DNA from 2 places in the Vibrio artabrorum genome. Region 2 is predicted to be linked to the other one. Evidence: predicted binding sites of a transcription regulator. Region 2 holds the regulator's gene; the other holds the start of a gene.
What was found. The regulator PurR, encoded in region 2, represses purine synthesis genes. The targets are predictions, from matches to a motif close to TNANGNAAACGTTTNCNTNA.

Region 1: the regulator PurR is predicted to act here: its motif matches at 5,811-5,830, upstream of purM (phosphoribosylformylglycinamidine cyclo-ligase).

The regions. Positions count from the first base shown of each region.
Region 1 covers NZ_AP025458.1:2,224,764-2,232,160, reverse strand. Annotated here, with positions in the region: gene fadE (acyl-CoA dehydrogenase FadE) at 1-1,947, opposite strand, end outside; gene lpcA (D-sedoheptulose 7-phosphate isomerase) at 2,274-2,852, shown strand; gene OCU36_RS09940 (class II glutamine amidotransferase) at 2,913-3,758, shown strand; gene purN (phosphoribosylglycinamide formyltransferase) at 3,900-4,586, opposite strand; gene purM (phosphoribosylformylglycinamidine cyclo-ligase) at 4,707-5,747, opposite strand; gene upp (uracil phosphoribosyltransferase) at 5,917-6,543, shown strand; gene OCU36_RS09920 (uracil-xanthine permease family protein) at 6,683-7,397, opposite strand, start outside.
Region 2 covers NZ_AP025458.1:1,868,983-1,876,379, reverse strand. Annotated here, with positions in the region: gene glgA (glycogen synthase GlgA) at 1-768, shown strand, start outside; gene OCU36_RS08425 (alpha/beta fold hydrolase) at 1,057-1,854, shown strand; gene OCU36_RS08420 (putative signal transducing protein) at 2,009-2,326, opposite strand; partial or broken gene OCU36_RS08415 (TVP38/TMEM64 family protein) at 2,338-3,123, opposite strand; gene OCU36_RS08410 (TfoX/Sxy family DNA transformation protein) at 3,136-3,726, opposite strand; cyclic di-GMP riboswitch class I at 3,854-3,939, opposite strand; gene purR (HTH-type transcriptional repressor PurR) at 4,105-5,109, opposite strand; gene torD (molecular chaperone TorD) at 5,423-6,070, opposite strand; gene torR (two-component system response regulator TorR) at 6,326-7,039, shown strand; gene elyC (envelope biogenesis factor ElyC) at 7,206-7,397, opposite strand, start outside.

The sequences.
Region 1 (7,397 bases), 360 kb from region 2:
TAACGGTAGATCTTCAGCGTGGCTGCCTTCGCTTTCAAAGCGCTTCAACGTTGCTGAACCTAAATACAGTTGGCTCAGGATATCGCCCAGTCTTGCTGATAGACGTTCTCTGCGTTTCAATGAACCACCCAACACGGCCATCGAGATGTCAGAAAGCAGTGCGAGGTTAGCACTGTATCGGTTGAGCTGTTGGTAGTAACGCTGCGTTTGCTGATCGCTTTTATTTGATGATGTTGGTGCATCTGATCCTCGACCATCAGTGATACCGAACCACAAACTGCGAACTAGGTTGCTCAAAGTAAAGCTAACGTGTCCTGCTAACGCTGCATCAAACTTATCAAGCGCATCACTGCTTTCAGAGTAAGCGGCTTCCATTTCGTTAAGTACATAAGGGTGACAACGAATCGCACCTTGACCATAGATGATCATTGAACGAGTTAGGATGTTTGCGCCTTCAACCGTAATCGCGATAGGCGAACCTTGGTAGCCACGAGCGAGGAAGTTCGAAGGACCCAAACAAATGCCTTTACCGCCGACGATATCCATAGCGTCGATGATGCTGCGTTGGCCACGGTGGGTACAGTGGTACTTAACGATGGCAGAGATAACCGAAGGCTTTTCGCCAAGGTCGATACCCGCAACGGTTAGGTTACTTGCAGCGTCCATTACATAAGCGTTACCTGCTAAGCGGGCAAGTGGCTCTTCAACCCCTTCCATACGACCAATCGGTTGTTTGAACTGGCGACGAATACGCGCATAAGCACCGGTTGCCAGCGCAGCCGATTTAATGCCTCCGGTTGAGTTTGAAGGCAGTGTGATACCCCGCCCAACGGACAGGCATTCAACCAACATGCGCCAACCTTGACCTGCCATTTTCTGGCCACCAATGATGAAGTCAATAGGGACGAAGAGATCGTTACCTTGGGTTGGGCCGTTTTGGAACGGAACGTTAAGTGGAAAGTGGCGATTGCCAATCTCAACGCCGGTTAAATCTGTTGGAATTAACGCACAAGTAATACCCAGATCTTGTTTGTCACCCAGTAGACCATCGGGGTCGCGCAGTTTAAAAGCTAAGCCTAATACAGTCGCGACAGGCGCAAGAGTGATATAACGTTTATTCCATGTTAAACGCATACCAAGTACTTCTTCTCCTTGCCATTGCCCTTTACATACTATGCCGTAATCAGGGATAGATCCGGCATCAGAGCCGGCTTCTGGGCTAGTTAAAGCGAAACAAGGGATCTCTTTACCTTCCGCTAAACGGGGTAGGTAATGGTTTCTTTGTTCTTCTGTACCGTAGTGCTGTAATAGTTCACCGGGGCCTAACGAGTTAGGTACACCAACGGTTGATGACAATACACTAGAAACGCCCGTTAGCTTCTGTAAAACTAAAGATTGAGCGTAAGCCGAGAATTCTAAACCACCGTATTTTTTCTTGATGATCATGGCGAAGAATTTATGGTCTTTCAGGTATTGCCATACTTCTGGTGGTAAGTCAGCAAGCTCGTGTGTTACTTGGTAATCATTGACCATTTTACACACTTCATTCACCGGACCATCGAGAAAAGCTTGCTCAGCATTAGAGAGCTTTGGGTCAGCGATGTTCTGAAGTTTCTTCCACTCAGGCTTGCCTTTAAACAGCTCTGCTTCCCACCATACGGTGCCAGCTTCTAACGCTTCTTTTTCGGTTTGAGACATCGCCGGCAGAACTTTCTTAAAGACAGAAAGTGCTTTGTGACTGATTAAGGTCTGACGAACGGTAGGGACTGCAAAAATCGCAACCGTGAGTAGGTAACAGAGCCAACCAGTAACCGCCACGCCATCGAGCAGTGTTAAGGCCACCATCGTGCCAGTTAATACAACTAACGCCCGTATCAGACTAACTCTATGGTAAAGGCAAACACCTAAGATGGCTGTCATGCCGAGTAGGGGGAGCAATATGTTCATGATCGATTTCCTTTTCAGAGATCACTTATTGTTATTAAGTTTAGGTAAGAGGTCTAACCAGTCAAGTGTAAACGGAATATTAAATATTTGTAAAACACCAAGGTGGATAAAAAGTGATCTCAATAGAGTTAAAGTTCTAATTGTGAGAGGTTGGTGGCGAATATTTGGACGGTTCGGTAGTGAGAGGTTAATTAAGGTGGCAATCTTTGGGCTTAAGTATCGACACTATTTCATGTTTGTGGGTAAACTCAGGTAATAGAGGGGGAAACCCTCAGCTCTCATTTACGTACTATAAGTGGCGTAAAAAAATATAAGAGATAAGCCTTATGTACCAAGACCTAATCAAAAGTGAATTGAACGAAGCTGCTGACGTTCTTAACAAATTCTTGAGTGATGACCAGAACATCGCTCAAATTGAAGCGGCGGCAAAACTGATTGCTGACTCATTTAAGCAAGAAGGCAAAGTGCTTTCTTGTGGTAATGGTGGTTCGCATTGTGATGCGATGCATTTTGCAGAAGAGCTGACGGGTCGATACCGTGAGAATCGCCCTGGTTATGCTGGCATTGCGATTTCTGACCCTAGTCATTTGTCTTGTGTGAGTAATGATTTTGGCTACGATCACGTATTTTCTCGTTATGTTGAAGCGGTAGGTCGTAAGGGTGACGTGTTGTTCGGTTTGTCGACTTCAGGTAACTCTGCCAATATTCTAAAAGCGATTGAAGCCGCTCAAGCTAAAGGCATGAAAACCATTGCGCTAACCGGTAAAGATGGCGGTAAAATGGCCGGTTGTGCTGACATCGAAATCCGAGTTCCGCATTTTGGTTACGCTGACCGTATTCAAGAGATTCACATTAAGATCATTCACATTGTGATTCAGCTTGTCGAAAAAGAGATGGAATTATAGTTTACAGATATTGGAGCTCAGTTTTGGCTCCATTGGTTTTGATAGGGAGTAGATGAAACCATGTGTGAATTGCTCGGTATGAGCGCGAATGTGCCAACTGATATTTGTTTTAGCTTTACTGGCTTGATGCAGCGTGGAGGCAATACTGGCCCGCATCGCGATGGTTGGGGGATTACCTTCTATGAGGGAAAGGGTTTTCGTACGTTTAAAGATCCTAACCCGAGTTGTGAATCTAAGATCGCTGAGTTGGTTCAAAACTACCCAATTAAAAGCCAAGCTGTTGTCAGTCATATCCGTCAAGCTAACCGTGGTGGTGTTAATCTAGAAAATACACATCCTTTTACCCGTGAGTTGTGGGGGCGGTATTGGACCTTTGCGCACAATGGTCAACTAACGGATTACGATGAGCTGATTAGTGGCCGCTTTAGGCCGGTTGGTGAGACAGACAGTGAGCTCTCTTTCTGTTGGTTGTTGAAACAGTTAGAAGAGCGTTTTCCAGAGCCTCCTCAAGATAAGGAAGGCATGTTTCGCTTTGTGGCTGAGTGTTGTGACAAACTGCGAGAGAAAGGGGTTTTCAACATGCTATTGAGCGATGGTGAGTATGTGATGACGTACTGTACGAACCATTTGTACTGGATAACAAGACGTGCACCTTTTGGTAATGCGAGCCTGATTGATGAAGATGTTGAGATTAATTTCCAAGAAGAGACTACGCCAAATGATGTGGTTACCGTGGTGGCGACTCAACCTCTAACAGCGAATGAAGCGTGGTTTAGAATGAAACCGGGTGAATACGCACTGTTTCATTTTGGTGAGTTAATTGGCAGTAACCACCAAGGATTGGAAGATGTTGCTTATGCACCTAAAAAGGTTGCAAGCCAAGCACCAACTGAGCCATTGAGCTAAACGTTCCGAATAGTATCACTGTTGAACCGAACAAAAGAGAGGCCGCTTAGTGAACCAATAAGTCAGTAAGCGGCCTTTTTGTTTGCTGATTTTAGAGGGCTTGCTCTTCAGTGATTGACTTTGTGAGTACAGCTAGACGAATTATTCTTCTGCGTAACCGTGCTTGCCTAATGCTTTACCGTCTAAGATAGCTTGCCCATTAACCATGGATAAACGCTCCTCTACGAACCACTTGCAGACCATAGGGTAAATGCAGTGCTCTTGGGTAAGCACTCGGCTTGCTAGCATATCAGCATCATCACCTTCAAATACCGGAACCTTAGCTTGTAAGATCACAGGGCCACCATCGAGTTCTTCGGTGACAAAATGGACGCTAGTTCCGTGCTCTTTATCTTGTGCATCAATAGCGCGCTGGTGGGTATCTAAACCTGGATATTTGGGTAGCAGGGAAGGGTGGATATTGATCATTTTACCCGCGTAATGGCGAACAAATTCCGAACTTAGAATGCGCATGTAGCCCGCGAGTACGATTAAATCAGGTTGATAAGCATCAATTTTAGTCATCAACTCATGATCGAACTCTTCACGTGAACCAAAGTCTTTTGGATTGACTGAATGTGCGTCAACAGCGGCGGTTTTTGCTCGCTCTAATCCAAAAGCCTCAGCTTTATTTGAGAAGACAGCTTTGACTGACGCACGAATCATATTGCTATCGCAGGCATTCAAAATAGCCTGTAAGTTACTTCCGTTTCCTGAGACTAAAACGACGATGTTTTTCTTAGGTTGACTGTTATTCATAGAGTGGCTGTTCTTCATAGGGTGGGTCATGCAATTGGTTTACAGGGGAATTTACAATGTACCTACATAAACTAAGGTTTTCTGCGGGCTAAATAGCAAAATGAGGACCATTAGGTCCTCATTGATTAACTCAGTAAGCGAACGCGTCACTTATTTGATTTCAACTTGCTCTTCGCCAGCTTCAGCGTTAGCAATTTCACCGATAACCCAAGCGTTTTCGCCTTCAGCTTTCAGCAGTTCAACCGCTGCGTCAGCTTGATCTTTCGGTAGCGCAACTACTAGGCCTACACCACAGTTGAAAGTGCGGTACATTTCAAATGTCTCCACGTTACCTTTCTCTTGTAGCCACTTAAAGATAGCAGGCCATTCCCAGCTCTTGCCATCAATGACGGCTTTAGTGCCTTCAGGAAGTACGCGTGGGATATTTTCCCAGAAACCACCACCGGTGATGTGCGAGATAGCATGAATGTCATGCTCTGCAATCATTTTAAGTGCCGATTTGATGTAAATCTTAGTGGGTTCTAGTAGGTGCTCACCGATAGTGCGACCTTCTAGTTCTTCACTCTTATCAGCACCAGAAACTTCTAGGACTTTACGAATTAAAGAGTAACCGTTTGAGTGTGGACCGCTTGAGCCAACAGCGATAAGGGCGTCGCCTGCTGCTACTTTAGTGCCGTCAATGATGTCCGCTTTTTCGACAACACCCACACAGAAGCCAGCTACATCGTAGTCGTCGCCTTCGTACATGCCTGGCATTTCAGCCGTTTCACCACCGATGAGTGCACAGCCAGCTTGAACACAGCCTTCAGCAATACCAGAAACAACGTCTGCTGCTGTATCGACATCTAGCTTACCTGTTGCGTAGTAGTCTAGGAAGAATAGCGGCTCACCACCTTGAACGATTAAGTCGTTCACACACATTGCCACTAGGTCGATACCAATGGTGTCGTGTTTTTTCAGATCCAAAGCAAGGCGAAGTTTAGTACCAACACCATCAGTACCTGAAACAAGTACCGGCTCTTTGTATTTCGTTGGAAGTTCACATAGGGCGCCAAAGCCACCAATACCGCCCATTACTTCAGGGCGACGAGTGCGTTTAACAGCACCTTTGATACGGTCAACTAGTGCATTACCTGCGTCGATATCAACACCAGCGTCTTTGTAGCTTAGAGAAGAAGTATTACCACTCACGGGATAGTCCTCGAACTTAAGTTGGATGTGAAAACGGCGCTATTCTAACAGGGCTTGATTACCAAGAGCAAACGTTTGCGCGGTTTTTTTTATTAGAATAAAGATTCTGAAATACCCCCACAGTTCGTGTATAATCTACAGGTTTGTTTAAATATTGCCGGAGTTGGAAATGAAAGTTGTTGAAGTGAAACACCCGCTAGTAAAACATAAAATTGGCCTGATGCGTGAAGGTGACATTAGCACTAAGCGTTTTCGTGAGCTAGCGACAGAAGTGGGTAGCCTTCTAACATACGAAGCGACATCAGACTTTGAAACTGAGCGTGTAACGATTAACGGTTGGAACGGTCCTGTAGAAGTTGACCAAATTAAAGGTAAAAAAGTAACGGTAGTGCCAATCCTACGTGCTGGTCTAGGCATGATGGATGGCGTTCTTGAGCACATCCCAAGTGCACGTATCAGCGTTGTTGGTATCTACCGAGACGAAGAAACGCTGGAGCCGGTACCGTACTTCAATAAGCTTGCATCTAACATCGATGAGCGTATTGCTCTAGTGGTAGACCCAATGCTTGCAACAGGCGGTTCTATGATCGCGACGATCGACCTGTTGAAAGAGAAAGGTTGTAAGCACTTTAAGATTCTTGTGCTTGTTGCTGCTCCTGAAGGTATCGCTGCTCTAGAAAAAGCGCACCCAGATGTTGAGTTGTACACTGCTGCAATCGATGAGAAGCTAAACGACAAGGGCTACATTGTTCCTGGTCTTGGCGATGCGGGTGATAAGATCTTTGGTACTAAGTAATTCGGTTCGGTTTAAGTTAATTTAAAGAGTGATTTAAACTTAACTGGACCTGCTATCAATAAAAGGGAGAGCATTCGATGCTCTCCCTTTTTTGATCTTGTTTGATTATGATTCTTTTGAATCTAGCCTTACCGACTCATTAATCGATTTGAGCTTTGTCTACTACTGTGTTGTCGCCTAATTCTTCTGGAAGGACTAGGTTAAGTAGAATTGCCACGATACCACATAAGCTTACGCCTTGAAGGCTAAAGTCGCCGATGCCAAATGCCATGCCGCCAATACCGAAGACTAACGTAATGCCCACAATCACCAGGTTGCGTGATTTGTGTAGGTTAACGTTGTTCTGAATTAGGGTGTTCAGGCCTACCGTTGCGATAGAACCAAACAGAAGAATCATGATGCCGCCCATCACTGAAACTGGAATTGTTTGAAGCAGGGCTCCGAGCTTACCGACTAACGCAAGAACGATTGCCGTCACTGCTGCCCACGTCATGATCACCGGATTGAATGCTTTAGTCAGCATTACCGCGCCGGTTACTTCACTGTAGGTTGTGTTTGGTGGAGCGCCCAGCATCGAAGCCGCAATGGTTGCTACACCATCGCCAGTAATTGTGCGGTGTAGGCCCGGTTTTTTAAGGTAGTCTTTACCGGTTACGTTAGAGATAGCAAGCATGTCGCCAACGTGCTCAACGGCTGGAGCGATTGCAACAAACACCATGAAGAAAATCGCGTTGATGTTGAATTCTGGTGCGGTGAAGTTGGGCAGAGCTAACCAAGACGCTTGAGCCACTGGCGTGAAGTCGACCACGCCATAGAATAAGCTTGTCAGGTAACCGGCGACGATCCCACCGAAG
Region 2 (7,397 bases):
ACGGAATTAGGTAGCCACGGTATGGCTGCAGAATTCCAACATAGATCAGCTGATCTGTTCGGCATTTTGAATGGGTGTGATTACGGGGCATGGAATCCGGAAACTGATGCATTCCTTCCTCGCAAATACAAAGCGACCAAACACAGCATGGTTCGCGGAAAATCAGCTTGTAAACAAAAATTACAACAGAGTGTTGGTCTTCCGGTCCTGAATTGTGCGGTGTACGGTATGGTTTGTCGTTTGACCCATCAAAAAGGCGTGCATTACTTATTGCCCATTATTGAGCAGTTCTTGAAAAACGATCTTCAGATAGTGATTGTCGGTACTGGTGATCCGGTTTTGGCTAGTCAGTTGAAAGAGATCTCAGCACTTCATTCAGAAAAGTTCTCATTTGTTGAAGCGTACAATAACGAATTAGCACATTTGGTTGAAGCTGGCTCTGATTTCTTCTTGATGCCTTCTGAATTCGAACCTTGTGGTTTAAATCAAATTTACAGCATGGCTTATGGGACTTTACCTATTGTGCGGTCTGTTGGTGGTTTAAAAGACAGTGTGAATGATTATGATCAGGATCCTAGCCTCGCGACGGGCTTTGCTTTTGAAGAGCCGACACCGCAAGCGTTGCTCGCGGTATTGCATCGTTCATTACTACTTTACGCACAAAACCCCTCTGAAATTAAGCGAGTTCAGCTTTATGCGATGCAGCAAGATTTTTGTTGGGAATGCGCGGCAAAAGAGTATCTGTCGATGTATCATTCTGCTCTTTAAGGCATTGACTTAGTCTATTAATTTAGCCAATGAACGGCAATGATTTGTGATAATGAAAGGCGCTCTAGCAGTAGAGGGCCTTTTTGTTTTTTCGTCCGTTCAATCAGGGGGGGGACAAAGACAAAGTTTGCACACTCATATCACTCCGGAAGGAAAGGTGGCGCAACGATTTATCTGACGGACATGAACTTTAACACTATTATCATTTAAAGTTCAGGATTGCGTGATATCCTTAAGTATAGCCTTGTGATGAGGCTGAGCTCCATTTTATTAATTAAAGTGATAGGTATGTCTGAGAGTTTATTATTTCATAAAACATTTACTCACCCTACGAGCGATGAATGGGTGGTATTTGTGCATGGTGCAGGCGGCAGTTCCTCGATCTGGTTTAAGCAAATTAAAGCTTATAAACAGCATTTTAACTTGCTTCTTATCGATCTGAGAGGGCACGGCAAGTCAGACAATATACTCAAAGAGCTGATAGCGAATCGCTATACGTTTAAAGCGGTCACACTCGATATCCTTAAAGTCCTTGATCATCTAAAAATCCGTTCAGCGCATTTCGTGGGCATGTCGTTGGGGACCATTATTGTTCGTAATGTTGCAGAGTTAGCCGCAGGGCGGGTGCGTTCTATGGTGCTCGGTGGGGCGGTGACAAAGCTCAATACTCGCTCTCAAGTATTGATAAAGCTGGGTAACTTAAGCAAGCACATCATTCCATACATGTGGTTATACCGCCTTTTTGCTTATGTTGTCATGCCACAAAAAAACCAGAAAGAGTCGCGTCATCTATTTATCCGCGAAGCCAAAAAATTGTGTCAAAAAGAGTTTAAACGCTGGTTTATTCTAACCGCTGATGTGAACCCTCTTATGAAGTACTTTAAAGATAGAGAATTACCGATCCCAACTCTTTATTTGATGGGAGAGCGCGATTACATGTTCATTAAGCCTGTAAAAGAAATGGTGGAAGCACATGAGGCGAGTGAGTTGGTCGAAATAGCGAATTGCGGACACGTATGCAACGTGGAAAACCCTGAAGAGTTTAACCAACGTTCGATTGCCTTTATTCAAAAGCAACTGCAGTAAATCTTAAAAAGCGATTTACATTCGCCATATGCCTCAAAGTAACGGCGACAACAAGCTCAACGTGAACGCCGAAAAAATGGGAGGTGAACATTAGCTTCCCATTTTTTGAGCCCCGCTTTTTTGTCAGATGGATTTTAGCTGTAATGAATAGTTTCTATTCAGGAGAGGCGGTACCACATTGCCAACAAGACCCGAATTGAGCCTCATTGATTTCATGACACTTTCTGCAACGCCATTCTTCATAGATGATGGAATCTTGCTGCTTTTGGTATTCACTAACAATTAAACGTGCTTTGTCGGTCATTTCTGGCTCACATAGCCAAACGTAAGGGTCTGTATCTTCTGTGAAAGGGATTTCTCCCTTTAAACCAAATAACCCTTCTCCTCGGACTTCACACGCAATATTTTCGCTTTCTAGTAACCCACAAATGATATGAGCTTCTGTCGGATTCGATGCACTAAAGATTTTCATGGAAATAGACCTTATCCGGCGACAGGGGCAGAACGAAACTTGTTCATCAACCATTTAGCAATTATTGGGAATACACCCAGCAAGATAAACGACAATAGTACCGAAGGTGAAACAATCCCCGACAGTGAGTCGATTTCTGCCAGTTGAGTTCCAGCATTTAAGAAAACAGCAGTGCCTGGTAACATCCCAATTTGGCTCGTCAGGTAATAACGCGTGATCGACATTGGTGTTAAGCCCATTAATAAGTTAATAATAAAAAATGGGAAGACAGGAATTAAACGGAGCGAAAATAAGTAGAATGACCCGTCTTTTTCAATGCCTTTGTTTATCGTGACTAATTTGTCAGCAAATTTGCTTTGTATCCAGTCTTGTAAGAGGTATCGGCTACTGAGAAAAGCGAGAGTCGCCCCAATGGCACTCGCGAAAGACACCAATAGCAAACTGTTCCAGAATCCAAACAACGCAGCCCCTAACAGCGTCACGACAGCAGCCCCTGGAATCGAGAAAGCGGTAATCATGATATATACGACAAAATAGGTTGCGGCGGCGGCAATGAAATTGCTATCAATGTAGTCATTTAAAACGGCTTGTTGATCTTTGGCATTCTCAAGTGTTAGGTATTGGCTAAAGTTAAGACCTAACAAAAGGATAGTGGCGATCAATGCCAGACCCAATATGACTTTTTTACTCATTGCGATTTCCTATAATTTTTAATGCATCACTTGAGTATAGACAGGCAAAACGTCAATTAACTTTCAGCACATATAAAAAAAGCCGCAAAAATGCGGCTTAGTCATAGGGTGATAATGTTAATTAACTCGATTGCTCAGCTCTTCGCGACGCTGTTGAGGTATCACAGACCAGTGTGTGCCATTGATAGCACCTTCTAGCGCCCAAAGCAGTTCGATACTGACAGAAGAGGCGTGTGATTCTTTGATGGCGTTAAATGCGTTTACAGAGCCTGATTCATATAAATGTTCTACAGATTCTATCCCAGCCTTTTTTAACATACGCTCAGTCGCGAGTCTGAGGTTAGGAAGATCTTTTAATCGAGTTGGCTTAGCTGAGGATTGCTGAGCTTTTTCATTTTTAGCATACCCTAAAGAAGCACTGGCCAGTTGCAAAATTTCCTTTTGATCTTGCCATAGGCTCTCGGGCAAAGCGAAATATTTGGTAACAACAGGGAACCCTCGTTTTTTGTAGACGTAAGGCTGAAATCCTTGCTGCTCGAATTGATTCGTTGTGCTTTTGTCTGCTCGTATATGCAATTGGTCATTTACCACTAGGGCAAACATGGTGTTATCAGCGAAAAGCCCGAAGCCACCAAACATTGAGCGTGATTTTATTTTTCCTAAGGGCTCAAACAACTTCATTGAGTCCTTTAGTATCGGTTTATCCATGTTATTCATCTCGGTGTATTTGAACTACGCCACCAAATAAGCAGGTCCGAGAGATTAGCAAAATGTTGCAACTAAATTGTCAATAAGCCGTAAATTACTAAATTATTAGCAACTACTGCATTTTGCCATCGGTAGCCCCGCTACCATACCAACGAGTGGTTTAGGCCGGAAGCTTTGCGTCTCACTCTTTCGAGTGATTTGCCCTGTGCGTGACTGATTAAATAGAATAAAGTTTTTGTTGAATGAAGCTCACACTTGCTATTCAAAAGTGTGATACTGCTTCAATTAATCTTCTTTCTTATATGCATCTAAGTTAGGTTTTTGTGTTGATAAAAAGGCGCCCCCAAAGGAGCGCACGATTAGATGAGAATATAACCATTAATTTAACGTTTTAACGGTGCTTCGCTCAACAATTTCAGGGTGCATTTCGAACACACGTTTTTCATGGTCTTTATCTTTAATGCGTTCTAATAAAATTTCAAATGCATTTTTACCAACACGACGCTTCGGTTGGTGAACCGTAGTCAACGGTGGAGAGAAGTACTCAGCCAGTTCGATGTTGTCGTAACCGATGACAGAGATATCTTCAGGAATACGAATTCCTTTTTCTTGTAGTCGGCTCATTAAGCCAAGAGCCATTGTATCGTTAAAGCAGAATACGGCTGTTGGACGTTTTTTCATTTCGATGATTTTATCTGCCGCGAGAACGGCAGTATCACATTCGAAGTTACCTTCAATGATCATGCTGTCATCAGCAGAAATCTGTGCTTCATTGAGCGCACGTTTGTAACCAGCGATGCGTTCAATACAGGCCGCTTTGTCTAAGTGGCCGCTTAAACAAGCTATGTCAGTGTGACCGCGATCAATTAGGTATTTTGTCGCTAGGTAGCCACCTTCTTCAGAGTTATCGATAATTTTATCGGCTTGAGAGCTTTCAGGCCCCCAGTCCATCACCACTTTAGGGATATCAGCGTGACGGTCCAACATCTCTCTTAGCTCTTCTGTTAAGTCAGAACACATCACCAAGATGCCATCGACACGTTTCTCTGCAAGCATTCGAATGTAGTCTCGTTGCTTCTCATAGATACCGCCGGTGTTACACAATATCAAAGTGTAACCTTGACGATAGCAGTAGCTCTCAACACCATCGATAACTTCAGAGAAGAACAGGTTCGTTGATTGCGTTACTAACATACCAATAGTGCGTGTTGTATTGCACTTTAAACTCCGTGCGACAGCACTTGGTGCGTAGTTTAATTCGTCTACGGCTTGATTGACTTTCTCTTGAGTTGCTTCTGCAACAAAACGTGTTTTGTTGATTACATGAGATACGGTCGTTGTCGATACGCCGGCTAAGCGAGCGACGTCTTTTATAGTGGCCATGGTTTTATCCTATTAGAAGCTACTTTCCCAAGTATGGGATGAAGTAGCCGTTAAGCTACCTAATTAAGAGCTTATAGTTGTAGGGCTCTTTGGGTACTAAGTGCTAAAAAACAAAAAACCGCTATTGAGCGGCTTGTCTTAACACTAAAATGCTCTGAATTTTTATAAGCATAGCATTTCGTGAGCATTTCATATTTTATCGTTTGCGGTCACAATTTTAAACTGACTAGAAATTACTCGCAACAAAATTCACCCAGAAATCCGGGTGAATTGTCACATTATCTGAATTTATTGACCGAGTCATACTGCCCGTTTATTCACCCGCCAAATATAGAGTGTCTAGGTTACAGAAAGCAACAAGTAGGGATGAAACCGATGCATAGAAACCGAATGAATCGATGTCGTGACATTTTGCATTGAACTTTGGTAACCAAGTCAGCAGTGTTTGTTCGATAAATTGCTGCTGACTAGCAAACGATTTCTCTAGCTCATCCTCACACTCAGTGTCGTTAGAGCGGATGATCAGGTTGCCAAGAAAGTCGAGTTCGATGGCAATGTGATCTGCTGGTTCTTTGAGATCTTGATTCACGACTAAATTGTGTTTCGCCATGATCTCTTCCATATCTTTTGCAGGTTTATCGTTTAATAACCCCGTCTCACCGATATACATTGAAGCGTAAGGAAGGGCGCCATGCTTATCCGTTTTTAAAAATAGATCACAGAAGTCAGCTGCTAGCTCTAACTGTGCATCTTCACGAGTTTGTAAACGGTTGAGCGCGTCTACCAAGCTGTCGATTGCTGGCTTAAGTGTTTCATTTTCCCCTAAACCAGTCAGAAAGGAACGAATTTCGACAGAATGATAGTGATCAAGCTCTTCTTGAGTGAGTTCTTTAGCGAATAAGCTTGATAGCCACCAATATATTTCTGCTCTTTGTTCGTTGAACGCTTTCGTATCTTTCATTTGATTAATCCTAATATCGTCTTTCGTATTGCTTGGCTACGAAGGCTAACTAACCGTGATATTTGTAGAGTACAACGTCACTCGCTAGCAATAATGCCTATATTGAATTGCGATGAGCGATAAATAGCAAGGTTTAAGATTGTCTTGTATCAAAAAAAAATCATCTTTCTGGCTTTTATCTTCTGTACGACTAGAATTGTTACTAGTTATGAATAGAATAGTCAATGAAACTATTAAATAAGAAAAGTGGTGTAGATGAGCTATCACGTATTGGTCGTTGAAGATGATGTGGTAACCCGCAGTAAACTGGTTGGATATTTCCAGAATGAAGGTTACACCGTGAGTGAAGCAGAGAGCGGTGCTCAAATGAGAAACGTTTTGAAAGAAAACAGCGTTGACCTCATTATGCTCGACATCAATTTACCCGGTGAAGATGGATTGATGCTAACTCGCGAATTACGCAGTCAATCAGACATTGGAATTATTTTAGTTACTGGGCGTACGGATAGCATCGACAAAATCGTAGGCCTTGAAATGGGTGCAGACGACTATGTGACTAAACCCTTTGAACTACGCGAACTGTTGGTTCGAGTTAAAAACTTACTTTGGCGTATTGCTGCCGCTCGCAAAACGGCGACGGGGCACGAAGAGCAAGATGACAATGAATCCGTTGTTCGTTTCGGTGAATGGACGTTTGATATTCCTCGCCGAGCGCTGAGCAAAAATGGCGAACCGGTGAAATTAACTAAGGCCGAGTATGAGTTACTCGTCGCACTATCTTCTTACCCTAATCAGGTATTAAGTCGCGAACGTATTCTGAACATGATCAGCCACCGAGTGGATGCGCCTAATGATCGTACCATCGACGTACTGATTCGTCGCATGCGTGCCAAAATGGAGTTTGACCCTAAGAATCCACAAATTTTTGTAACGGTGCATGGTGAAGGTTACATGTTCGCCGGTGATTAAAGTTTTTAGTGGCGTTTAATCAGTAACGAGACAATTAATCAGCAACGAGACAATAAGCGTAAAAAAGCCGAGACAGAGTATATGTCTCGGCTTTTTTTATAACGGCTCATTTTTTTCAGTCATTCACTTATTGCTTTCCCAAAGTCCATGACCAAGTGAGAAAGCTTTATGGCAGGGCCGCGGTAACATCATCGTCTTCTAAGATAGAAGGTGTAGGGATAACAACAGGCTCTTCTGAATGGTTATTACTGGTGTCTAGCCAATCGCGTAGACCTTGCCAAATTAACCCCATTCTTTCGTGCCAGTAACGTTCAGTTTGCTCAAGGTAGAGCGCCTTTGGCATGTATTTATTCCAAGG